3 regions of the Citrobacter sp. LJND-P06 genome follow, and region 2 is predicted to be linked to each of the others. Evidence: riboswitches for the same ligand, from Rfam matches in the RefSeq annotation. Region 2 holds a riboswitch; each other region holds the start of a gene.
The links. Region 2 has a riboswitch for thiamine pyrophosphate ahead of thiB (thiamine ABC transporter substrate binding subunit). Riboswitches for the same ligand answer to the same signal wherever they lie in the genome.
Positions count from the first base shown of each region.

Region 1 (3,276 bases), 2.2 Mb from region 2:
AGATCACGCTCACCAGGCAAAATATTGCCATGCTCAAGAGTACCGCTACGCACAGCATTCTTGACCGTTTCTGCAAACTTCATGTAAAGCGGCATATTATCCGCCGCTGAAATTCGTTCGTTCAGTTGCGCAATCAGCCGGGTATGCGATTGTTCCATTTATCTTTTTCCTGGCAGACGAGTCTGTTGCCAGTATACTACCATTACCACCATGCGTGGAAATGATGTACTGGCCCAATCCCCTCACCCACTTCCAGCGTATCTGCCTGAGCCAGCGCCGCAGAAAGCCAGCTTTTTGCCTCCTGCACTGTTTCGGCCCAATTTTGATGACGAGGACGCAGCGCCGCCAGCGCCGCCGACAACGTACAACCCGTGCCATGGGTGTTTTTGGTGTTCACCCTGGGGGCGGTAAAACGCACCTCGCCTTCGCGCGTAAACAGCCAGTCCGGGCTTTGCGCGTCGTCCAGATGCCCCCCTTTCATGAGCACCGCGCCGCAGCCCATCGCCAGCAGCGCACGACCTTGCTCCCGCATTTCCTGCTCGCTTTGGGCATGGTTAGCGTTCAGCAGCGCTGCGGCTTCAGGTAAATTCGGCGTAATAATCGATACCTGCGGTAACAAGCGGGTTCGTAACGTCTCAATGGCGGAAGGCGAAAGCAGCGGATCGCCACTTTTTGCCAGCATGACGGTATCCAGCACCACATTTTTCACCTGATGGCGCTGTAAACGTTCGGCTACCGCCTCAACGATATCGGTTTCCGCCAGCATACCTATTTTGGTGGTATCAATTCGCACATCGTTGAGCACAGAATCAAGCTGCGCCGCGACAAAATCGGGTTCAATTCGGTAGACCGACTGAACGCCGCGCGTATTTTGCGCAACCAGCGCGGTAATGACGGAGCAACCATACGCACCGAGTGCCGAGAATGTTTTCAGATCGGCCTGAATTCCCGCACCGCCGCTGGGATCCGTGCCCGCAATGGTTAAAGCATTTATCCGTTTCATGCGCATTCCTCCGCATTCAGGTTATAGAGAGCATCAAGAAAAGCGGGAATAAAACTGCCAGGCCCCTGACTGCGAGCGGTTGCCATTTCACCCGCTTGTTTCATCCAGCTACAGGCGGAGGCGACATTGTCCAGCGTATTCCCCGGCAATGCGCAACTGGCCGCCACCACCGCGGAGAGAGCACACCCCGTGCCTACGACACGCGTCATCAAGGGAGAACCACCGGTGACACAAACGGTGCGTTGACCATCGGTCACGTAATCCACCTCACCCGTCACCACCACGACGCTTCCGCACTGACGCGCCAGGGCAAGTGCGGCAGGTAACGCCGAGGCGGCGGTATCGGTAGTATCCACTCCGCGTCCGCCCGCAGACATTCCGGCAAGCGCAAGAATTTCAGACGCATTCCCGCGAATAGCGGCAGGTTGCAGCGCCAACAACGCAAGGCAAAAGTGACGACGAAAATCGAGTCCACCCACGGCGACAGGGTCAAGCGTCCAGGGGGTATTGGCCATACGCGCCTGCTCCACCGCCGTGCGCATGGCCTGGGCGCGCGCCTGTGTCAGTGTTCCGACATTAATCAGAAGCGCACTCGCGATGGCGGCAAACTGGCCCGCTTCTTCAGGTTCAATCACCATGGCAGGTGAAGCGCCTAACGCCAGCAATGTGTTCGCCGTAAACGTTTGTACGACGTCATTCGTCATACAGTGCGTGAGGGGAGAAAGTGTTCGAAATTGGTGCAAGGTATGAGCCGCCAGAGCGCGGCTGTGCAGGTCAGGCTGCATGTTCAGCTCCTGCCCGCGTGAAGAAGATGAGACACGAGCAGTGTCAGACTTCCCTACGCTGGCATTATCCAGATCAGGTGGTACGGGTATTTCTCAGCCTTCACGTAGAAGGGCACCCCGAGTCGTTAGTAGTACAAATCGCTTGATTATTAACAGAGTAAGGAAAGCAGTTGGCGATTGCAAGCCCTCGCTGGCAGGCTGATATCCAGCCCTGCTTCAGGGTCAGCAAGAAAGCATAAACGGTAAATGACGCCAGCACGCATCATGCCCATTTTTACCGTCAATATTTCATCCAAAAAAACACCTTCTTGCATTCATTAAAGCGTAACGATGACGTTATGGAGCATACTATCCGTGATTAATATCATGCATATTTTTTACATATCAATATCACTTACCCCACTTTAAGCCACCTAATAGAACCACTCTATCTAAAATATTAACACCACGTATCATCAATAAAATTCAAAATAGCAAATCAGAAAAAACAAAATAAAGTATCAGAAAGAAATAATAACCTTGGTTACATACAGTTCATTCTTAGATTAAATATAATTCAATACTCATTACGTTTATTCTCTAATCTTCTATTGAGCTGGATAACAGTAGATTTTCACCCCCCAAACTTTAGCTATTCGTGCCATGCGTGATCTGCGTCAAGGTTTAACCTATCACGTTGCTGGATAGTTTATTCGCGTTACTAAAAAAGGAAATTAGTCACCTCTCGGTAAGATATTGTCTGGAAGAGACAAAGATCGTCTCAACGCTTAAAAATAATAGTAAAAACACTTATGTTAATTTCTCGTAGGAATGTTTTAATGAAATTTGTTAAATCTGCAGTTTCTGTCGTTGTTTTTAGCGCCCTCGCCATTTCTTCTGCTCATGCTGCCAGCGTTGGTTATATCGGTACGATGGACGGTACAAATACCTTTATCGCTGTTCAAGGGGTTGATGAGTCGGTTAAAACATACGATCTGGATCAGATTCAAAATAATACCGACCGCATTACTTCCGTTGATGCTGATTTAAACAGTACGAAAGATGCTGTCATTGTCGTAAACAAAAAAGTGGATGATGTTCAAACCCAAGCCGATTTACATACTGGCCAAATTGCCTCGAATAATCATCAAATTGGTATTTTATTCAACACCAAAGCGGATCAAAGTACTGTTGATAGTGAAACGGCTAACCGCTTAAGTGGGGATAAGAATTTGCAAACGCAAATCACCACCAACAAAGACGACCAGCAACAAGTGAATCATGCGTTGTTGAATCAAAATATTCACGAAGACAACCGCATTAAAGCGCTCGAAGATGCCCCTAAACCAAAAGATGGCAAAGACGGGCGCGATGGCGTCACCACCACAGTGACGAAAGTCGATACCGCGACACAATCGAAAGTTGCCAGTAATAGCCAGGCGATTGCGAGTGCCACGCAGCAATCGGCAAATGTCGCTCAAGACCTTCAGGATGCGAAAAAGTTTTTCG
Region 1 is NZ_CP187317.1:1,628,727-1,632,002, reverse strand. Features, by position in the region: gene ACO7SM_RS07810 (GntR family transcriptional regulator) at 1-158, opposite strand, end outside; gene thiD (bifunctional hydroxymethylpyrimidine kinase/phosphomethylpyrimidine kinase) at 203-1,003, opposite strand; gene thiM (hydroxyethylthiazole kinase) at 1,000-1,788, opposite strand; TPP riboswitch at 1,822-1,918, opposite strand; gene ACO7SM_RS07795 (hypothetical protein) at 1,938-2,084, opposite strand; gene ACO7SM_RS07790 (YadA C-terminal domain-containing protein) at 2,607-3,276, shown strand, end outside.
Region 1: it holds a riboswitch for thiamine pyrophosphate, as region 2 does, so the genes downstream of both, thiM (hydroxyethylthiazole kinase) here and thiB (thiamine ABC transporter substrate binding subunit) in region 2, are expected to answer to the same signal.

Region 2 (3,276 bases):
CATGCCGCTCAACTCCAGCGTTTGGCCTGCCAGCACCTGTTGCCGTGCCCGCAGTTCGCGACTGCTCCACAACAGCATCATGGTCAGAACCACGCACAGCAACCCCGCGGCCAGAGCGATCCGAAGCGAAGTCCACAGGGCCTGCCAGAGCACAGGTTGTGCGAGGACATCCAGCAACTGGCGGTTGAAACCGTCAACAATGACCGCCAATAGCGGAGGCAGCAATAGCAACAGTGCCAGAATAATCAGCGCCGCGTCGCTCAGGCGGCTATGCAGGCGATCGTCCGGGTCGCGCCAGCCTTGCACCAACGTCGTTCCCGGCGCAATGGATTTGCTTAAACGCTGGCTGAGCAGCACCAGCGCCAGGCAGCATGTCATCTGAATCAACGCCAGTATTGCCGCCCGCGCAGGATCGAAGTCGTAACTGAGCGCCTGATAAATCGCCAGCTCAATGGTGGTGGCCTGGGGGCCGCCGCCAAGTGAAAGAACGGTAGCAAAACTGGCGAAGCAGAGCATAAAAATGAGCGCCGCCACTGGCGGGATCTGCCGACGTAACCACGGCCACTCCACAAAGCGGAAGAAATTCCAGCCGCGCATACCTAACTGCGCCGCGAGCTGTCGCTGTTCGCCGGGAATGTTTTCCAGCGCCTGTAGCAGCAAGCGGCTGGCCATCGGCAGATTAAAAAAGACGTGCGCCAGCAGAATACCCTGCAACCCGTAAGGCGAGAAACGCCACTCCAGCCCGAAAGCTTGCCAGAGTGTGGCGAGCCAGCCCTGGCGGCCGTAGACGCTGAGAATACCGAAAACGGCAACCAGTACCGGCAGAATCAGGGTCATGGCGCACAAGCGTAATAACGCCAGACGACCGGGGAAACGGCGTCGGTAAAGCGCTCTGGCAAGGAAAATCGCCGGAACCACCGACAACAGCGCCGAGAGAAACGCCTGCCAGAACGAAAAACGCACCACGTGCCACAGGTAGCTGTCCTGCCAAAGCGAGAGCCATTGTCCCTGTGGCGCGTTAAGCCAGAGCGCCAGAAATGCCGCCAGGGCAACTGCCGCCATCAGCGTGGCGGCACAAAGCCCGGGTATCAGCCAGCCGGGAATTAACGGCTGACGGCGCGTTGCCATTCGCTGATCCATGCCTGACGTTGCGATGCCACTTCAGCAGGAGTGAACTCCAGCGTAGTGGCCGGTTTGGTCAACTGATCAAACCCGGCGGGCAGAGTGACGTGGGTGACAGGGTACATCCAGTTGCCGGTGGGGATGGCATTCTGGAATGCCGGAGAAACCATAAACTTGAGGAATTTCTCTGCCAGTTCCGGCTGCTTGCTGGCGGCGGTACGGGCGGCGACTTCAACCTGCAAATAGTGGCCTTCGCTGAAGTTTGCGGCGGCGTAATGGTCTTTTTTCTCTTCGATAGTGTGATACGCCGGAGAGGTGGTGTAGCTCAGCACCAGGTCGCTTTCCCCTTTCAGGAACAGGCCATAGGCTTCGCTCCAGCCTTTGGTGACGGTGACCGTTTTGGCTGCCAGCTTCTGCCAGGCTTCGGGGGCTTTATCGCCATACACTTTCTGCATCCACAACATCAGCCCAAGACCCGGCGTACTGGTACGTGGATCCTGATAAATCACGCGCCATTTCTGGTCGCTTTCGACGAGCTCTTTCAGGCTTTTGGGCGGATTTTTCAGCTTGTTTTTGTCATAAACAAACGCGAAGTAACCGTAGTCGAAGGGGACAAACGTCTCGTTCTGCCAGCCGCCAGGTACGTTGACGGCATCAGGCGCAATACCGCTTTTCGCAAACAGGTTGGTTTGCGTGGCGGCGTCGAGCAGGTTGTTGTCCAGCCCAAGCACCACATCCGCTTTGCTGTTCTTCCCTTCCATGCGCAGGCGATTCAGCAATGAGACGCCATCTTCCAGCGCCACCATTTTCAGTTCGCACTGGCAGTCGGCTTCGAAGGCTTTCTTGATGGTGGGGCCGGGGCCCCAGTCGGCGGCGAAGGAGTCGTAGGTATACACGGTCAGCACCGGTTTCGCGAAGGCCGGTGCTGCACACAGCACCAGTAAAGGAAGACATTTTTTTAACACTTTGCACCTCAGTAAAAGAGTGGCAAAGGACTTGAGCATGAGCCTCAAATCCCTTCGCCGGCGTTATCCGGATCAGGTTCGACGGGTATTTTCTCAGCCCACGCGTATGGCGCAGCACCCCGTTGAGAACGGCACATTGTAATGATTACGTGAAGAGATCAAAAGGGTTAAGGATCGGGTGGGGCAAACCACGCCGATTTAAAGTCGAACCAGCCGAGCGTGTTCATCCGCAAGCCGCGCATACTGCGTTGTCCCTGGATGATCAGCCAGTGGTGAATGAGTGGCACAATCGCTTTGCTTGCGAGTAATTGTTGACACCAGGCGGCCAGATTCATCTCGCCTGCGTGCCACTGTGCGGCATCTTCTTTCCAGTTTCGTGGGATGCAGTTTTGCAGCAGAGGCACTTCGCATAAGTGAGCGAACAGTGAGAAATCGAGCGGCAACGTGAAGTTGGCGCTGTTGAGCCAGATGTCGCTTTCGATCTCGCCTGCGTGCCACTGATCGTAGTCGATCTCCTGAATATTCAGGTGAACCTGATGTTCTGCCAGCAGGGCACTCATGATTTGGGCGATAACCCGATGTTCAATGTGCTCGCGATAGTACGTCAGCGTCAGGGTTTCCAGACCCGCAGGTTTTTCACCGTGTCCCGGTCGGGCATGGTGCCAGCGGGGCAGTAATCCATAGGCGGGGAACCACAGGCGCTGGTACTGCTCATCGGCGTGGTAAAGCAAATGGGTGGGAGAAAGTACGTGGCTTACCCACTCTCTGACGTGCTGATTGGCGCCGCGATGGGTTCGCGCATCAAAGAGTAAATAGTAACAGCCCTCTTCAAGACGACTCTCAATGGCTTTTTCACTTTCTACAGTGCCTTCGAGCATCAGGCCGCACGTCGGCTCTTCGCTAATGTCCGGTAATACCCAAACGTTCACCTCGTCAATGAGCGCCCGATAGCCAAAGTAATCGTCAAAGGCGTGGATCTTCAGTTGATTACGCGTATTGCGCATCACGGCATAGGGGCCTGTGCCTATTGGATGGCTGGAAAAATTGTTCAGGGTTTCCCATTCCCGCGGCAGGATCATCGCCGGAACCTGGCCTAACAACCACGGAAGCCAGCGATCGGGCTGCGAGAGATGGACATCCAGCGTCCAGGTTGTCGGAGAGACAATCTGCGTAATATGCGAGTAGAGCG
Region 2 is NZ_CP187317.1:3,789,989-3,793,264, reverse strand. Features, by position in the region: gene thiP (thiamine/thiamine pyrophosphate ABC transporter permease ThiP) at 1-1,128, opposite strand, end outside; gene thiB (thiamine ABC transporter substrate binding subunit) at 1,104-2,087, opposite strand; TPP riboswitch at 2,119-2,219, opposite strand; gene sgrR (HTH-type transcriptional regulator SgrR) at 2,255-3,276, opposite strand, start outside.

Region 3 (3,276 bases), 560 kb from region 2:
CATGTCACTCGTACTCTGCCCGACACATTGCCACCGTATCTTCGATCAACCGACGTGCAACCGTGCCCGGCGGCGGCAGTAGCGGCAGATCGTCATAACGATACCACCCCGCTTCCAGTAACTCTTTCGGATCAATAACAATCTCCCCGCTGTCGTACTCCGCCATAAACGCGGTCATGAGCGACATCGGGAATGGCCACGGCTGCGACGTGACATAGCGCAGGTTCTTCACTTTAATACGGCTTTCTTCCATGACTTCACGCGCCACCGCTTGTTCCAGGGTTTCTCCCACTTCAACAAATCCAGCCAGCACCGTATGCACACCATTGCGATGGCGGGTATGTTGGGCGAGCAAAATGGAATCTTCCCGGCGAATCGCCACAATAATGCAAGGCGCTATTTGAGGGTAATAACGTTCGCGGCAATGACTGCACAACATGGCCCATTCGGTTTTACTCGGGTACATCGAATGACCGCAGTAGCCACAAAATTTATGCGAACGGTAAAACTCCGTCAGTTGCACACCCCGCCCGGCCAGTTGAAACAGGCCGACATCCTGATCGATAACCTGTCGTACGGATCCCATATCATGGCGGCGATGCTGCTGTACCAGCCAGACGGGTTCGCCTTCCCACTCCCCAATCTGAAGCGCGCGCTGCCCAACAAGATCGAACGTTGCCGCTTCGCCATGCGGCAGTTCTCCGCGAGGTAGCCATATTTTTTGCTCATGGCTGACGATCCACCAGCCGCTGTCTAATTTTTCAATTATACGATCCATATCTCTTGCGCTACCTTTGCTTCACAGGCATGTTGTTTACATTATTTTTACATTTTTGAGTGAGCAGTTTTTTGAATCTAAACTTGCGGAGTCAATCATGTTAAACCAGCTGGATAACCTGACAGAGCACGTCAGAGGAAGTAATAAACTGGTTGATCGCTGGCTACATGTACGTAAGCATCTGCTCGTGGCTTACTACAATTTGGTTGGCATTAAGCCTGGCAAAGAATCGTACATGCGCTTAAACGAAAAAGCGCTGGATGATTTTTGTCAAAGTCTGGTCGATTACCTTTCCGCCGGACATTTCAGTATTTATGAACGTATTCTCCATAAATTGGAAGGTAACGGGCAGCTTTTAAACGCAACGAAAATTTGGCCGTTGCTGGAAGCCAATACGCAATGCATTATGGATTACTACGATTCCAGCCTGGAAATGGCCATCGACCATGATAACTATCTTGAATTTCAAAAGGTTTTATCAGATATCGGCGAAGCGCTGGAATCCCGATTTATCCTTGAAGACAAGCTGATCATGCTGGTCTTTGACGCGATGCACGACAGCGCAAAGACTAAACGTCCTGCTTGAGTTCTACGCTATTAACGCGTAACTTATCTTCGTCGCCCCCTTTACCGGGGGCTATTTCTTGTCGGAGTGCCCAGTGTGAAAGCACGGGCTGAGACCGTTAATTCGGGATCCGCGGAACCTGATCAGGCTAATACCTGCGAAGGGAACAAGAGTCAAAATGCTGCTGTATCGCCCTCCTGGGCGATCCCTTCTTTTGGTTCATCCGTCGTCTGACAAGCCACTCCTTACTTTTTTTTGGAATGAGCTATGTCTGCAACAAAATTAACCCGTCGCCAGCAACGCGAACAAGCACAACACTTTATCAATACGCTGGAAGGCACCGCCTTTCCGAATTCAAAACGCATCTATATCACCGGCTCGCAGGCGGATATCCGCATCCCAATGCGCGAAATCCAGCTTAGCCCGACGTTGACCGGCGGCACAAAAGACCATCCTCAGTACGAAGAAAACGAAGCCATTCCGGTGTATGACACCTCGGGCCCGTACGGCGATCCTGATATCGCGATTAATGTTGAACAGGGTCTGGCAAAACTGCGTCAACCGTGGATTGACGCCCGCGCCGATAGCGAAGCACTGACCGACCGCAGCTCTGCCTATACCAAAGAGCGCCTGGCCGATGACGGTCTGGACGAACTTCGTTTCACGGGTCTGCTCACGCCGAAACGTGCCAAAGCCGGGAAATGCGTCACGCAATTGCATTATGCACGCCAGGGGATCGTCACGCCGGAGATGGAATTCATCGCTATCCGTGAAAACATGGGGCGCGAGCGTATCCGCAGTGAAGTGTTGCGCCACCAGCATCCAGGTGAAGGCTTTGGCGCACGTCTGCCGGAAAACATCACCCCGGAGTTTGTCCGTGATGAAGTGGCCGCCGGACGCGCAATTATCCCTGCCAACATCAACCACCCGGAATCTGAGCCAATGATTATTGGTCGCAACTTCCTGGTCAAAGTAAACGCCAATATCGGCAACTCGGCGGTGACCTCGTCCATCGAAGAAGAGGTCGAAAAACTGGTCTGGTCTACCCGCTGGGGCGCGGACACGGTGATGGACCTTTCAACGGGCCGCTATATTCACGAAACCCGCGAGTGGATCCTGCGTAACAGCCCGGTGCCGATCGGTACGGTGCCGATCTACCAGGCGCTGGAGAAGGTCAACGGGATCGCCGAAGATCTGACCTGGGAAGCCTTCCGCGATACGCTGCTGGAGCAGGCGGAACAGGGGGTGGATTACTTCACCATCCACGCGGGCGTGCTGCTGCGCTACGTGCCGATGACCGCCAAACGGCTGACCGGGATTGTCTCGCGCGGCGGCTCAATCATGGCGAAATGGTGCCTGTCCCATCATCAGGAAAACTTCCTCTACGAGCACTTTCGCGAGATTTGCGAAATCTGCGCCGCCTACGACGTTGCACTCTCTCTCGGCGATGGCCTGCGTCCAGGCTCGGTTCGTGACGCCAACGACGAAGCGCAGTTTGCTGAACTGCACACCCTCGGCGAGCTGACCAAAATCGCCTGGGAATATGACGTACAGGTGATGATCGAAGGCCCAGGGCATGTCCCCATGCAGATGATCCGCCGCAACATGACCGAAGAGCTGGAGCACTGTCATGAAGCGCCGTTCTACACCTTAGGCCCATTGACTACGGATATCGCGCCGGGTTATGACCATTTCACGTCCGGGATTGGCGCGGCGATGATTGGCTGGTTTGGCTGCGCGATGCTTTGCTACGTCACCCCGAAAGAACATCTCGGCTTACCCAACAAAGAAGACGTGAAACAAGGGCTTATCACCTACAAGATCGCCGCTCACGCCGCCGACCTGGCAAAGGGCCACCCGGGCGCGCAAATCCGCGATAACGCCATGTCGAAAGCGCGCTTCGAATTCCGTTGGGAAGACCAGTTTAATCTGG
Region 3 is NZ_CP187317.1:4,346,625-4,349,900, forward strand. Features, by position in the region: gene nudC (NAD(+) diphosphatase) at 5-778, opposite strand; gene rsd (sigma D regulator) at 876-1,364, shown strand; TPP riboswitch at 1,417-1,526, shown strand; gene thiC (phosphomethylpyrimidine synthase ThiC) at 1,611-3,276, shown strand, end outside.
Region 3: it holds a riboswitch for thiamine pyrophosphate, as region 2 does, so the genes downstream of both, thiC (phosphomethylpyrimidine synthase ThiC) here and thiB (thiamine ABC transporter substrate binding subunit) in region 2, are expected to answer to the same signal.